Regions from separate parts of the Marisediminitalea sp. genome, predicted to be linked through region 1. Evidence: predicted binding sites of a transcription regulator. Region 1 holds the regulator's gene; the other holds the start of a gene.

Region 1 (7,694 bases):
TACGTACCCCCATTTGTTGCAACAAGTGTGCTTGTGCTGGTGTCTCAACGCCTTCAGCAATAGTTTCCATCGCCAGGCTTTTGGCCAGTTCTAAAGTGATATTGACTATTTTCCTGTGACGCTCTGATTGTTCAATTTGGTTCACAAATTCACGGTCTATTTTTAGTACAGATGCTGACATATCAATAAGCTGTGACAGTGACGCATGACCAGTGCCAAAGTCATCAATAATGATCACTGCTCCCACGTTTGCCAGTAAGTTTAATCGCCGTTTTGTCTCCAGATGGCTGGATAATACCGACGTCTCTGTCAGCTCCAGCTTCAAACTATCTCGCAAGCTGGGGTTTTCTGTAAAATAGCGAAGCACCTTTTCGAAAAAAACATCATCGAGTAATTCCGGGCCGGATAGATTTATTGCTATGGGAACATTCGCAAGGCCGGTTGGCCAATCTGATAACAGGGCCAGCACCTTTTCCAGTAGTTTCCGGCTAAACAACACATGCCATTGGTATTTTTCAACAATGGGAATGAAGTCTGATGGCGGTAATACTTGTGAACTGTCAGGATCAGTAAGCCTGGCCAGAACCTCGTAGCCTACAATGGCCTGATTCAGATTGACCTGTGGTTGAAGATAAAGAATGAGGTGATTGTTGTCTATTAAGAACTTTACCCTGTCTTTATGTTGTGAATGTAGCCGAATTTGCGTGACACTGTTGGGGTCGAATACCACATAAGGCCTTTGATAATTCGCCTGACTCAATGCAATTGTACACGCTTCCAAAACGTTGCCGGGTTTCGCTTTGTTATGACATGGATAAATGCCTGCATGCCAGTGCAGGGATACCTGAGTTGACAGGCTGCGATGTACAAGGTGTGTTGGTAAGAAGGACTTTATCCACTCCGTGATCACCGGGGTGGTATCTGCCGGAACCGTAATACTGACAAAAAACTTGGCTCCGGGAAAACGGTATAACCCTGCATCTCCCGGAAGTTGGCTTTTTAATAGTAGCGCTATTTGGCTCAATAACTGATCGCCGTTGTTATAACTGTACTGGGTATTAATATCCCGAAGATTGCTGAGTTTCAGCAGTACCCAGTAGCGGCCGGTAAGTGTGTCGTTTGTTTCGGCAAGCTTCCAGTAATGATGATTTTTCAGGCCTGTCAGTTTGTCAAAATAATGTTTTGTAAACTGTTGTTTTTTGAAATCTTCGAACCGCTTCACTTTCGCAGCATTCTTTGAAATGTCAAAACAGTGAATCAATTGTTTCTTATGGTGCTCCAGGCTGGCTGGTTGGATCTCAAACACGCAATCAGGATGCTTAAAAATAGTTGCCTGTTGTTTTACTCCTGGCATTAATGGTGTCTTTAAATCAAACAATTGATATAAATTAGTACAACCGCTGGAATACGTTTTTATCAAGCGGCGTGCACTTCGGTTTGCCTGAAGGATATTGCCCTGAGCATCACAAAAGAAGGAGGGCAGACCACCATTGTTAAAAATTTCCTGATACCGGTTAACTAATTTTTCCAGTTTTAAGCTCTGTTTTTGATTGTATTTCGCCTGTTGCTCCAGAGACGACATCACGCGAATAACGGCAACAGGCAAACAAAAATTAAAGAACAAGAAGATGAGCGCGCTCAGATAAGTGTGCGTGTCTGGTAAGGTGATATCAACACCAAACAAAGGCGCGATGGGTTCATTTCTAAGCAGAATGATAAAAGGAATGATGTTGACAAGCATCCCTATCAGCGCTGCCTTATTACCGTAAAACAGGCGCAAAATTATGGGCAGCGTGAAGAAAAACAACAGACCGTACCGCGAGGACGCCAGGTCCACGGTAAAAAACAGAATGCAAAGCCCGGCTGCAATAATAATGAAGGTTAAACTGGCTGATGCAAATTGAATCTGATGTTTGCTTAGGGCAAGCGTGCTCCACAGCATCAAGGTGAAACCGCAGGTCAGGCAGATTACATAGTAGAGTTGTTGTTGGTACGCCATGTATGAGGAGTGCGCAACAATAGTAGACGTTAATACTACGCCGATAAGCAGAATAATTCGCAATACGCTCAGCTTCCAAACATCAGCATCGGTTGTCAGAAGATGCTGATCGTCGATAAGCAGGTACTGCTTTAAAAACGTGAGTATACGACTAGCCACAACGTATAATTTATTGGATTTTATAAATATTTTATTAGACGACGTTAACCCAGATACAGAGACTTGTCGAGTTGTATGAAGTAAAAAATTACATGTTTGGAATAAAAAATTCTTGTTAAAACAAAGAAGTGGACTGAATGGTCAAGGTATTGTCTGGTTAAAAAGGGCGGTTATTCGTCTTCGTTAAAACGTCCAACGATAAGCGTTTCAACGGCTTCCATGGCTTCCCTGGCCTGATCACCTTCGCAAATAATATCGACCTGTTCGCCCTGATGACTCTCTAACATCATCAATCCCAGTACGCTGTTGGCGTTGCATTCGTTGTCGCCTTTTTTGACGGTAATGGTGGCGTTGAACTGGTTAGCCAACTGCACTAATTGCGTAGCTGCGCGTGCGTGCAGCCCCAGTTTGTTTACAATAGTCAGTGTTTTTTCGATACGCATTATCGATTGAGCTCCCGATGGCGGATTTGTACGTCCGGGTGTTTATCGCTAAAGAGTTTTGCCAGTGATTGTGCCACAAATACCGAGCGGTGTTGTCCGCCAGTACAGCCAATGGCAATGGTGACATAACTGCGGTTGTTGCGTTCCAGGTGCGGTAACCAGGTGGTCAGCAGATTCTGAATTTGCCAGATAAACTTGGTAACAATCGGCTGAGACCCCAGGAAGGCTTCTACCGGTGAATCGAGTCCGGTTAAGTGTTTTAAGTCGGGCTCCCAATGCGGGTTGGGTAAGAATCGGGCATCAAACACGTAATCCGCGTCTTTGGGGATACCGTGTTTAAAGCCAAAGGATTCGAATACCATAACCAGGCGCGAGCTTTTCTTACCCAGAATACGCTCGCGGATGAGTTCTGCAAGCTGGTGGATAGACAGGTTATCGGTGTCGATGTATAAATCTGCGCGCTCGGTAACAGGCGCTAACAGCTCGCGTTCTGCCTGAATCGCTTCAGCCAGTGACTTGTTGAGTTTGGCTAACGGGTGTAGGCGGCGGGTTTCGCTGAATCGTTTAACTAATATATCGTCGCTGGCGTCGATATACACGATGGTCATAGCCCAGGACGACGGCAGATAATCCAGGATTTCGACCAACTCGTCAGGATCTTTAGGCAGGTTACGCACGTCTATACTTACCGCAACCTGATCGTACTCGTCGACCACGGTATGGGTGAGCGTCGGAAGCAGGTTAACCGGAATATTGTCGACGCAGTAATAGCCCAGATCTTCCAGTGCGCGCAATGCGACGGATTTACCTGAGCCAGATCGCCCGCTGATGATGATGAGTTTCATGTGTAGCCTGGTTCCTTGTTAGCCAGTGTATCAACCATCACACAGAGCTGCGATTACCTCTTCTTTGGTCTCGGCGCCGCGGATAGCTTTAATAATCTCTTTTTGACTGAGTTTACCTGCGATTGTTGCCAAAGTCTGCAAGTGGCCTTCCGTTTGATTTTCAGGTACCAGAATGGCAAAGAAAATATCGACCGGTTTGTCGTCAATGGCGTCGAAGTTGATAGCTGGGGTAGTCGTAACCACAACCGCCGTGACTTTGGTTAATTCAGGTAAGCGACCGTGGGGCAGGGCTATACCGTTGCCAATACCCGTACTGCCCACCTTCTCCCGGCCAAGCAGCGCGCTCAGCACGGCTTCTTTTTCGACTTCGGGATTTGTCTGAGCAGCAATGTCGCTGATGATTTCAAGAATTCGCTTCTTGCTATTGCACTGAACCGCACACTCGGTGCGGTCCAGGCTCACTAACGCTTGTATATTCATAAGGTTGGTGACTTAATGTTTTTTGAGTTTTTCCTTATGCTTGATAACCTGGCGATCCAGTTTGTCTACCATGCTATCAATTGCTGCATACATATCGGAGTCTTCAGACGAAGCAAACACTTCTGCACCACTGAGGTGAACGGTGGCTTCAGCTTTTTGATTCAATTTTTCTACGTTAAGGATCACATGTACATTGGATATGTGATCAAAGTGTCGCTCCAGCTTACTGAATTTAGTATCAACATAATTACGCAAAGAATCGGTTATCTCGACGTGATGACCAGTCAGATTAATTTGCATAGTTCGTCTTCCTTATATTTCGGCCTAAATTAGGCTCTTGCGTTGGTTAGACGGTGGAATCGAAAGTGATTCCCGGTATTTTGCTATTGTCCGCCGGGCAACTTTAATGCCTTGATCAGCCAACAATTGAGCAATCTTGCTATCGCTGAGCGGTTTACTGGGTTTTTCTGCGGCAACCAGTTTCTTAATTAATGCACGGATTGCAGTCGACGAACACTCGCCGCCTGACTCAGTGGCAACGTGGCTCGAGAAAAAGTACTTCAACTCAAAAATACCACGCGGTGTGTGCATGTATTTTTGAGTCGTAACACGCGAGATGGTCGACTCGTGCATGTCTACCATTTCCGCAACGTCATTCAGTACCATGGGCTTCATCATTTCCGGCCCGTGCTCAAAAAAGCCAAGTTGCTGTTGCACAATACAATTAGCAACTTTCATCAGCGTTTCGTTACGCGACTCCAGGCTCTTAATGAACCATTTTGCTTCTTGCATGTGCGAGCGTATAAATTGTGAATCTGAACTGTTTCTCGCCTGGCGACTCATGGCCGCATACTGCTGATTTACACTCAGCTTCGGTAAACTGTCCGGGTTGAGTTCAACTACCCAACGGCCATTGCGTTTGGTTACCGACACATCCGGGATCACGTATTCAGGCTCTTTGGTAATCAAGGCACTGCCGGGACGCGGGTTCAGTGTTTGTAACAAGCGCATGGCTTCGCGCAAATCGTCTTCTTTCAGACGCGATTTACGCATAAGGGTTCGATAATCTTTGCTGCCAAGCAGGTCGGCGTATTCTTCGATTAGCAGTTTGGCTTCGTTCAGCCAGGGGGTGTCATCTGCGAATTGTTTTAGCTGGACCAGCAAACATTCCTGAGGCGTGCGCGAGCCTGACCCAATCGGGTCGAACATTTGAATGCGTTTAAGGACACATTCCACCTCGTCCAATTCAACCAGTTCTTCCATCTCATCTTCAGTATTAACGCTCTGAAGGATATCGTCCAGGCTAACTGTTAAATAACCTGATTCGTCGATTGAGTCGATGATGGCGATGGCAATAGCGCGATCCACGTCACTAAAGGGTGTTAAGCGCATTTGCCACAGCAAATGGTCTTGAATGTTGTCGGTGGTTTCACCCTGGAAAATTTGTTCGTCGTCGTTGGACGCGGGGCCAGGAGCGGGCGCAGAGCCTGCTGAATAGTACTCATCCCAGGTGCTGTCGATGGGTAATTCGTCGGGCAGCTCGTTTTTTTCTAATGCTTCGTTGGTATCCAGGCTTTCGCTACTTGCACTGGGCTGCACGTCGTTGTCGGCATCCAGATTGCTCTTTTCGATAGTGTCGTTGTCGCTGCCTTCATCAACTTCCAGCAACGGGTTGGCGTCCAGCGCTTCCTGAATTTCCTGTTGTAAGTCCAACGTAGAAAGTTGCAGCAGTTTAATCGCCTGCTGCAACTGCGGCGTCATGGTAAGTTGTTGACTAAATTTGAGTTGTAAAGATGGTTTCATCTACTTCTTTTCTTAACGCCCTGTTATTGGATGGGGTAACGCATCAAGCTTTTTCATGTTTACCTTAACTATAGCCTGAATTGCTCACCCAGGTATACATCCTTCACTTTTTGATTACTCAAAACCTGTTCAGCGGTGCCTTGTGCAATAAGTTCACCCTGACTCACTATGTACGCTTTTTCACATACATCAAGGGTTTCGCGCACGTTGTGATCGGTAATCAAAATACCGATGTCTCGGTCGCGTAAATGCTGAATGATCTTCTTTATATCATTAACCGAAATTGGGTCAACACCTGCAAAGGGTTCATCCAGTAAAATAAACTTCGGGTTAGCGGCCAGAGCCCGGGCAATCTCTACACGGCGGCGTTCTCCACCCGACAAACTCATCCCTGTACTATTACGTATATGGTTAATATTGAATTCATCAAGCAGGGCATCGGCTTCATTTTGCCGTTGCTCTGCATTTAAATCTTTACGGGTTTGCAAAATGGCCATGATGTTGTCGAACACGCTGAGCTTGCGGAAGATCGACGCTTCCTGCGGTAAATAGCCAATACCGTGGCGGGCCCGTTCGTGCATTGGATGGCGTGTAAGGTCCATATCGCCGATGCGAATATCGCCTTTATCCAGCGGTACCAAACCCACAATCATGTAAAAGGTCGTGGTTTTACCTGCACCGTTGGGGCCAAGTAAACCCACAATCTGGCCAGTAGAGACTTCTACACTTACATCCCTTACAACCTGACGGGATTTATAGGACTTAGCTAGGTGTTTAGCAGTAAGGGTAGCCATTAGCGCGGCTCTTCCTGGTCGTCGTTGTCAGGCGTTGGCTTCTTGGGCTTTTTGTCTTGCTTAATGGCGTCAATGGTTTCGGTACTGAATACCGTTGTAACCCGGCCATCGCCGCTGCCATCGCCTTTAGCCATAAGCTGCTCTTTTTCCATGTTGTACACAATGGAGTCGCCTTTTACGACGGAGCTGTTCTGAATCAGTTCAGCCTGCCCGTTCAGGGAAATCGTGCGGCTGCTAACTTCATAGCGAATTTCAAACGCGCGGGCTTCTACGGTACGACCATCATCGAGCTTCTGGCGGTAAACCGCTGGCTTGCCGGTAGCGGAAAAAACCTCTTTTCCTTTTCCTTCGGTGGCTTCTACCTCAACCCGGTCAGCCAGAATGTTCAGACTGCCCTGAACTATTTGTACATTGTCGATAAAAACGGACTTTTTGTTTTTTCCGTCTAAGAACTGCGACTCGGCTTTGAGCTCAATCGGCTTTTTAAAATCCGACTGCTCGGCAGTGGCACTGGTTGCAATGAATGCCAGCGTCGCGCTAGTTAGCAGGCTGATAAGTGGTTTGTACATGTTGGTTTAACTCATATGTTTTATTCAGCAGGTCGGCTTTTAATCCGTTGCTTTGAATAAGAAAGTCAGGCCCGGAGATTTCAACATGAGCTTCTGACACCATGGACTGTTTGTCCAGATCTATTTCCAGATAATCGGTTTCTACCCGTTGCACAAAGTCTTCCGGGTTTTTACTCACAATCACCACATCATTTTCTAACTGGATCATGTTGTTGTCGTACAATGTGCCTTCACTGGCGACGACTTGCCAGGGCGGCTCATTAGTCTCCTGGTAGATAGTATATTGCGGAGCCTGGAAGAGCACAAAGCCTAAAAACTGATAATGCTCCATGTGCGACGAGAAAACCTGCTGAATGCGATTACCCTGTTCGTCATAAATGGTGGTTGTCAGGTTTCTTGCCTGATATGTCGGTGTGAGTGCCCGGGCGTCTTCGTCCAGCACCTGTACCGGCGGCTCTTCCAAAAAGCCGGGTAAATACAACACCAACGCCAGTATAAACAAACTGGCAATGATCAGGCCCAAGCGGTTCATACGCTGGCCCCAAGAATGCCTTTCAGCTTATCTTTGGCTTGTAAAATGGTGTCGCAGACTTCCCTGACTG
Region 2 (7,694 bases), on a different contig from region 1:
TTTTTTGAAAATTTTATTTTCGAAGCATTTCGCTGTAAACCGCTTCACATAAGGCTTTCGCGTTATGTTGGGTAGTTGCTTTTCGGCGTTCCCCGTTGAAGTGGGGCGCATTCTACGCATCTGGTTATTTGCGTCAACCGTTATTTTCAAAAAACCACAAAAAACGCGACCGTTTGGTCGCGTTTTAATCAATTAAGCTGTTTTTGTTTATTAAAACATCTATCTCAACTTCATTTTAGCTACTAAAGCGTCTTTTTATCACTCTCTGTTGCCTGTTCAACATTGTCAGTCTTGTCTTCATTAGGGGTATTTGCATTAGTTTCGCTATTTGGAAACTCAGCATCCTCCAGTTGATCACCGACCACATCATTCAACGTTACTTTTTCAACCGTTCTGAATGTGTTGATTGGGCCCGCCATGGCGTACAAGGCAAACACTATAAATAGGACCAAGGCTGGTTCTGTTGCTACTACTATAAATACCAGCAATATAAGCAGTAACGCAACGAAGGGGACTTTGCCGTGCCAATTCACCTCTTTAAAGCTGTTGTACTTAAAGTTGCTTACCATTAGTAATCCCGATAACCCGGTAATCAAGGCAACAATAATCCCGATGCTGTTACCATCAATGTCGTATTCAACACCGAGCCATACAAAGCCACTCACAACTGCTGCCGCAGCCGGACTCGCCAGTCCCTGAAAGTATCGCTTGTCTGCAATTCCGACCTGAGTATTAAACCTTGCTAAACGCAACGCTGCACCAGCTACATATATAAAAGCAGCAAACCATCCTATTTTACCCAGGTCGCTTAGTCCCCAGTTATACGCAACTAAGGCTGGAGCCATTCCGAATGACACCATGTCTGCCATTGAATCATACTCAGCACCAAAATCGCTTTGTGTATTAGTAATTCGAGCAACCCTTCCATCCAGGCCGTCGAAGATCATCGCAACGAACACTGCAACTGCTGCCGCTTCAAATTTACCATTCATTGAAGAGACTACGGCAAAGAACCCCGAAAATAGTCCGGCGGTAGTTAACAGGTTAGGTAGTAGATAAATACCTTTGCGTTTACTTTCTGTCATAGAATTCCCTGATTAATAGTTCCTCTATATTATTTCATACTCTGTTTATTGTTGCCTGTAGATTTTTATCTCTCTTCTTTTCGAGCAATAACAAGGTATGAAGCCTTATACCTTATTACGGTATTTATTCGGTTATTATTTATTCGAAATAACTGCTGATGAAAATGCCATGTTGAATTGCTTTCTCATCACATACAGTCAGCTTTTTTTACATAGCCGTAAATTATACTGACACAAGCAGACATATATAATTGAAATTATTGATTTTTATATTTTGGCCCGCATTTTGCTTTATTGTTATTGCAAGAATGGGTAGTCTTTATGAGGAAGAGAAATGCTAAAGTCAGGTATTATTGCAATAGGTTTATTGGCAGCTAGCCAAGCCGTTGCGACGACAACGGTATCAACATTCGATTTTACGAGCTCGAGTAACTTTTCGAGCACACCGGGTGGTTACGGCAACACCTATGAAATATCACAAGGCACATTAGACCTTGATATTAAAGCGTTTGCCGACACAGGTAGCAATGGCACTGTAGAAGATGCAAAAGTCTCATCTAACAGTCACGGTTTGCTCGTTTACAATCGTGATGAAGGCAGTAGCCAACATACAGTAGACAACGACGGTGCTCGAGACATGTTATTTTTTGATTTTAACAAGTCTGTAGCTTTAACTAAACTGAACATCGGTTGGTCAACAAACGACAGTGACATGGTTGTTGTTGGTTTTAATACGCTTCCAACATATAACAGCAGCTCAACCTGGAGTTCACTTGCCAGTGCAATCACTGCAGGTACGCATGCAGTATTTGAAATCATTCACCACGGCGCCACTTCAGGTTGGAATAGTTTTAACAGTGGTGGCTTCGAGTCAAAGTATTGGTTGGTAGGTGCTTATAATAAGTTTTTCGGTTCTAGCAGCGGTTATGAACACGGCAAGGATTATGTAAAAATTGCCGGTATCATGACAAGCCACGAATCAACGACTACAACCCCCCCGGTTGAAGCGAATGCGCCAGCATCTCTAGGCTTGATGGCAGCAGCGCTCGTATTTATGTGGAATCGCCGCAGAGTACAAAAATAATAATGCTACTATTCTGAAAAAACCCCGCCTAGCGGGGTTTTTTTATGTCTGTAAACCCTTCATAATTAAGTTTAAATAGTAAACACAGATGCAATATGAATAACTTACTGAAATGCACATTTGCCGGTGCGATGCTTTTAATGTCAACGTCTTCACTGGCTCAGGAGAAATACGAAGCTGCGTTAAGCGCGTTCAATCAGGAACAGATTGGTGAAGCTTACATATTGCTGAAAAACACGTTGCGGGATAACCCGGATCACCTTCCGTCTAAATTACTGATGGGCCGAATTCTATTGATCGACGGCTTTACTATTGATGCCATCGATGAATTTGAAGAATCTCTGCAATTAGGTGCAGATAAAAACCTCGCACTCCCCTATTTAAGCACCGCTTACTTGATGCAGGGTGAATATGATTTGGTTATTAGTCTTGCCGACTCTCAACCTATATCAACCGAAACGAAAATTGCACTAAAGCTAAATGCAGCCAGTGCATTCATTCGTCAGAACAAGCCTTCAGATGCAGAATCGGAATACCAGCAAATATTAAAACTGTCTCCGAATAATATTGCTGCCGTAAGTTCTTACACCGACATGCTTATATCGATTGGCAACCTCAAAAGCGCCGAAGAGTTATTAAACAGTTATCGCTCCCAAATGCCGTCTTCAGCCGCCCTATTGCACACCTATGGAAAATTACAGCATGCCAAGGGTCAAAAAGAGGCTGCATTAGACACATTCGAACGCGTAGATGCTCAACAACCGTCTAACCCGCTGTATATGCGCTCATTAGCGTCTGCACTGGCAGAATTAGGAAAATATGACGAGGCTCGTCAGGTTATTGCGAAAATTGAACAACAAACACCGGCAGATATTCAAATTCGCTTATTGAAAGCACGTATTCTTGCACTGACTAAACAGCAGTTTGAAGCAGATAAGATCCTTCAGCAACTGACACAAGAGCTAAGCTTGCTCGATGAAAAACAACGAAATGAGCGAATACAGCTCAGTGTTGTGACAGGTATTGTTGCTTATATTAACCAAAACTATGAACTCGCCAGTACAGAACTAGCCCGTTACGTTTCTGATCGAACACCGTCACCTGAAATCGTGGGTATGCTGGCCGATTCTCTACTGCGTTTTGGCTACTACAAAGACGCTATCACCGCACTCGAAAAACATATTGATGTTGTTATTAAAAACCCTGATGTGGCCGTATTGACCTGTGAGCTCTATATCTCTATTCGTCGAAACTTTAAGTGTGAGCGAATGCTACCCGAGCTTGAAAAAGCCTATCCTGATAACACGAAAGTGAAGCTGATCCATGCCAAGCTTCTGATGAGCAAATTTCAATATCAAGCTGCGAGTGATTATTTACAAGCTAATTTAAGCAATAACAAAGAAGAACCCGTAGCCGAATTAAAAGCCATTTTGTTTGGTCAAATCGGTGACTTTAATAACGCGTTTATTCAAGCCTCGTATTTAACGGAAAAATGGCCGGATAATCTCGCATATCAAATCATTCGGGCAGACATTGCGGTGCGATTAGGTCGTAACGAAGAAGCCACAGAAATAGTCAATAAAGCACTTAGACTCGAACCCAATCATCTGGGCGCGAGAGTTGTCAAAGCGCGAATCGCTTTCCAGCAAGACAAACGCACTGTTGCCATTGAGTTACTGGAATCTGTGGTAAAAGAAAAACGCGACAGCCTGTCTGCGCTATTACTGCTGGGTCAAATTTATACGTTAGAAGGGCAGTTCGACCTGGCCGTTGACAGACTATTAATTGCAAAGGCCCTGAACGCATCCAGCCCGGAGCCACGTGAACTACTCGTATCTATTTATCGTCAGACGGGCGACCTGAAAAATGCCATTTCAGAGATAAATCAACTTCTCAATCTTGATAGATTGAACTCAGAGTACATGTTACAAAAAGCCGACGTGCTAATTGAAATGCGCAACTATGCGGATGCCGCTTCTCAGTTAAATGTTGTTTACGCAACCTGGTCAGATCAAGCATTTGATTTGCTGCGTTTGAGCAAAATTCAACGCACGGCGCTTGACTACCCTGGAGCAGAAAGATCTATCAAGCGTGCCATTGAACTCAAGCCAAAATGGGAACAGGCACATGCTGAGTATATTAACTTCCTGGTCGAACAGTCCCGTCTCGAATCGGCCAAGGAAGAATTGGCATCTTATCAAAAAACATTTGGCTCAAATGCTAACTACCTTATGCTTCGCGGCGATCTTGCCTTTGCTCAAAATGAAGTGGAAGGTGCCTTTTCGTACTATTTAAAATCACATCAAGCGATGACAAGTTTTAACATGCCGCTGTTGAAACTCTATGTTCTCGCGCAGCAAAACCAGCAGTACCGAAATAAGTTTATAAAATACGTAAAGGAATTTACGGCGAGTGGCAACCGTTCACTTATCGTAAAGCAGATTCTTGCTGATGCGTTGATGCTGGATAAGCAATACGACGAAGCCGAAAAAATATATACGGTGCTTCTGGATGAGGATCAACTCGCACAACGTGCTTTTATCCTGAATAACATGGCCAATATCTATGCCGGTAAAGACATAGAAAAAGCGCTGGAATACAGTAAGCAAGCGCTGGATATTACCAATAATTCAGCACCACTGCTGGATACTTACGGTTGGCTACTGGTTTCGGCTAACCAATTAGAAAAAGGCTTGGATACGCTGCGCAGAGCCTATGCGGTGAACTCAGAAGATCCAACGATTCAATATCATATCGCGGCAACATTGGAAAAATTAGGTAAGAAGGAAGAAGCCAAAGAAGAATTAATCCGCAACAACACGTTGGAAAAAGCGTTTCCAGACAAAGCTGACGCGGAAGCATTATTCAAACGTTTGGATTAACAAGCCGAAAGAAATACTTCTTATCAAACAAAAAGAGGCTGTATTGCACAGCCTCTTTCACATTCCTACGGTATTAGAAAACGATCAGATTCTCACCGTCGACATCAATCCGAATGGTGGATTCAGGTAATATAGTACCTGACAGCAATTGCTGCGCCAGCGGATTTTCTATCTGAGTCTGAATAGCCCGCTTTAACGGTCTCGCCCCAAACACAGGGTCGAATCCGGCATCGGCCAGCTTGTCCATGGCAGCCGCTGAAAGCTCCAACTTGTAACCCTTGTCTGCCAGGCGCGCTCGTAGCGACGCTAACTGGATCTTAGCAATAGACTTGATCTGCTCTTTACCTAGCGGGTGGAATACGACAATGTCATCCACACGGTTAATAAACTCAGGCCTAAAGTGCTGCCCTACCACGTTCATCACCATCGACTTCATTTCGTCGTACTGACTTTCCTGATGTTTGTCCTGAATGATATCCGAACCTAAGTTAGAGGTCATGATCACAACGGTGTTCTTAAAGTCAACCGTGCGCCCCTGCCCGTCTGTTAAGCGGCCGTCGTCTAACACCTGCAACAGAATATTAAACACATCCGGATGCGCCTTCTCTACTTCATCCAGCAGAATAACCGAGTACGGCTTGCGACGCACAGCTTCGGTAAGGTAACCCCCCTCTTCGTACCCCACATATCCCGGCGGTGCGCCGACCAATCGGGCAACGGAATGTTTTTCCATAAATTCAGACATATCGATACGAATCATTGCATCTTCGGTATCGAACATGAAACCTGCGAGTGACTTACATAACTCCGTTTTACCGACACCTGTTGGACCAAGAAACAGGAATGAACCAATAGGTCGATTGGGATCTGCCAGTCCAGCTCGTGAGCGTCGTATCGCATTCGACACAGCAGCAACGGCTTCTTGTTGTCCTACTACCCGTTTATGCAGCACATCCTCCATGCGCAGTAATTTGTCGCGCTCGCCTTCGAGCATTTTTGCCACAGGAATACCGGTCCACCGCGACAACACTTCGGCAATTTCAGCGTCTGAAACTTTGTTTTTCAGTAACAGGGTTTCCCGCGTTTCATTTTCGGCTGCTTTTTCCAGCTTCATTTCTAACTCAGGAATACGACCATACTGCAGTTCCGACATACGGTTTAAATCAGAAGCACGACGGGCAATCTCTAAATCCAGTTTGGCTTGTTCCAACTCAGATTTAATAGACTGCGTGCCTTGCATGGCTTCTTTTTCGTCTTTCCAGATCTTTTCCAGTTCGGAAAACTTCAATTCTGCCTGTTCACGTTCCAATTCGATCATTTCAAGGCGCTTATGACTGGCATCATCCGTTTCTTTTGCCAACGCTTGTTCTTCCAGCTTCCACTGGATAATTCGGCGCTCGAGGCGATCCATTTCTTCCGGTTTTGAATCGATCTGTAAACGAATACTGGACGCTGCCTCGTCTATCAAATCAATAGCTTTGTCAGGCAACTGTCTGTCGCTAATATAGCGATGCGATAACGTGGCCGCCGCAACTATCGCCGGGTCCGTTATGTCCACAGAATGATGCAACTCGTAACGTTCTTTCAAGCCACGTAAAATGGCAATGGTATCTTCTACACTCGGCTCTTCCACCAGTACTTTCTGGAAGCGACGTTCAAGCGCTGCATCCTTTTCAATATACTGACGGTACTCATCCAGCGTCGTTGCACCTACACAGTGTAATTCTCCTCGCGCTAATGCAGGCTTGAGCATATTGCCCGCATCCATTGCGCCTTCGGATTTCCCAGCACCTACCATGGTATGCAGTTCATCGATAAACAGAATAACCCGACCTTCTTCTTTGGCCAGCTCATTGAGTACCGCTTTTAACCGTTCTTCAAACTCACCACGGTATTTAGCACCGGCCACCAGGGCCCCCATATCTAACGACAATACGCGCTTGTCTTTTAGTCCTTCGGGGACTTCACCGTTTATGATCCGCTGTGCCAGCCCTTCAACAATGGCGGTTTTACCCACACCAGGCTCACCAATGAGTACCGGATTGTTTTTGGTACGGCGCTGCAATACCTGAATGGTTCGACGGATTTCATCATCTCGTCCAATAACCGGATCCAACTTACCCTGCTCTGCTCTCTCGGTCAGATCGGTAGTGAATTTTTCCAGTGCCTGACGTACATCTTCTGCATTCGGGTCAGTCACTTTCTGACCACCTCGCATGGCATCAATGGCTTTTTCAATTTTGTCTTTAGTAATGTCCAGCGATTTCAGGATATCGCCAAGACGGCCTTTGTCCTGAATTGCTGCCAATACAAAAATTTCAGATGTGATGTAATCGTCTTTGCGTTGCTGTGCAATCTTGTCGCACAGGTTTAAAAGCACAACAGACTCTTTGCCCAGTTGCACATCACCACCAATGCCCTCAATTCTGGGCAACCTGTCAATGGCTTCTGCCAACGCGGAGCGAAGTGCATTCACATTGATACTTGCCTGATCCAACAATGAACGCACTGAACCGCCTTGCTGGTTTAGCAACGCTGTCATTAAATGCACAGGCTCGATAAACTGATGATCTCTGCCCAAAGCAAGAGACTGCGCATCAGAGATCGCAATCTGGAACTTGCTGGTAAATCTATCTAAACGCA

What was found. Region 1 encodes sigma-54, which starts transcription at its own class of promoters, with help from an activator protein. Its sites were predicted from a motif close to GTTGGCACGNNNNTNGNNT; they were not measured.
Region 2: xdp1 (exosortase-dependent surface protein XDP1) is a predicted target of sigma-54. The motif match lies at 1,359-1,377, and genes of this name have one in related genera.

The regions. Positions count from the first base shown of each region.
Region 1 is NZ_CFIDRX010000069.1:6,198-13,891, forward strand. Features, by position in the region: gene AC4MRN_RS10600 (EAL domain-containing protein) at 1-2,158, opposite strand, end outside; gene AC4MRN_RS10605 (HPr family phosphocarrier protein) at 2,329-2,601, opposite strand; gene rapZ (RNase adapter RapZ) at 2,601-3,446, opposite strand; gene ptsN (PTS IIA-like nitrogen regulatory protein PtsN) at 3,477-3,926, opposite strand; gene hpf (ribosome hibernation promoting factor) at 3,939-4,226, opposite strand; gene AC4MRN_RS10625 (RNA polymerase factor sigma-54) at 4,251-5,729, opposite strand; gene lptB (LPS export ABC transporter ATP-binding protein) at 5,798-6,523, opposite strand; gene lptA (lipopolysaccharide transport periplasmic protein LptA) at 6,523-7,092, opposite strand; gene lptC (LPS export ABC transporter periplasmic protein LptC) at 7,061-7,624, opposite strand; gene kdsC (3-deoxy-manno-octulosonate-8-phosphatase KdsC) at 7,621-7,694, opposite strand, start outside.
Region 2 is NZ_CFIDRX010000081.1:11,147-18,840, reverse strand. Features, by position in the region: gene pssA (CDP-diacylglycerol--serine O-phosphatidyltransferase) at 243-1,085, opposite strand; gene xdp1 (exosortase-dependent surface protein XDP1) at 1,420-2,169, shown strand; gene prsT (XrtA/PEP-CTERM system TPR-repeat protein PrsT) at 2,310-5,051, shown strand; gene clpB (ATP-dependent chaperone ClpB) at 5,125-7,694, opposite strand, start outside.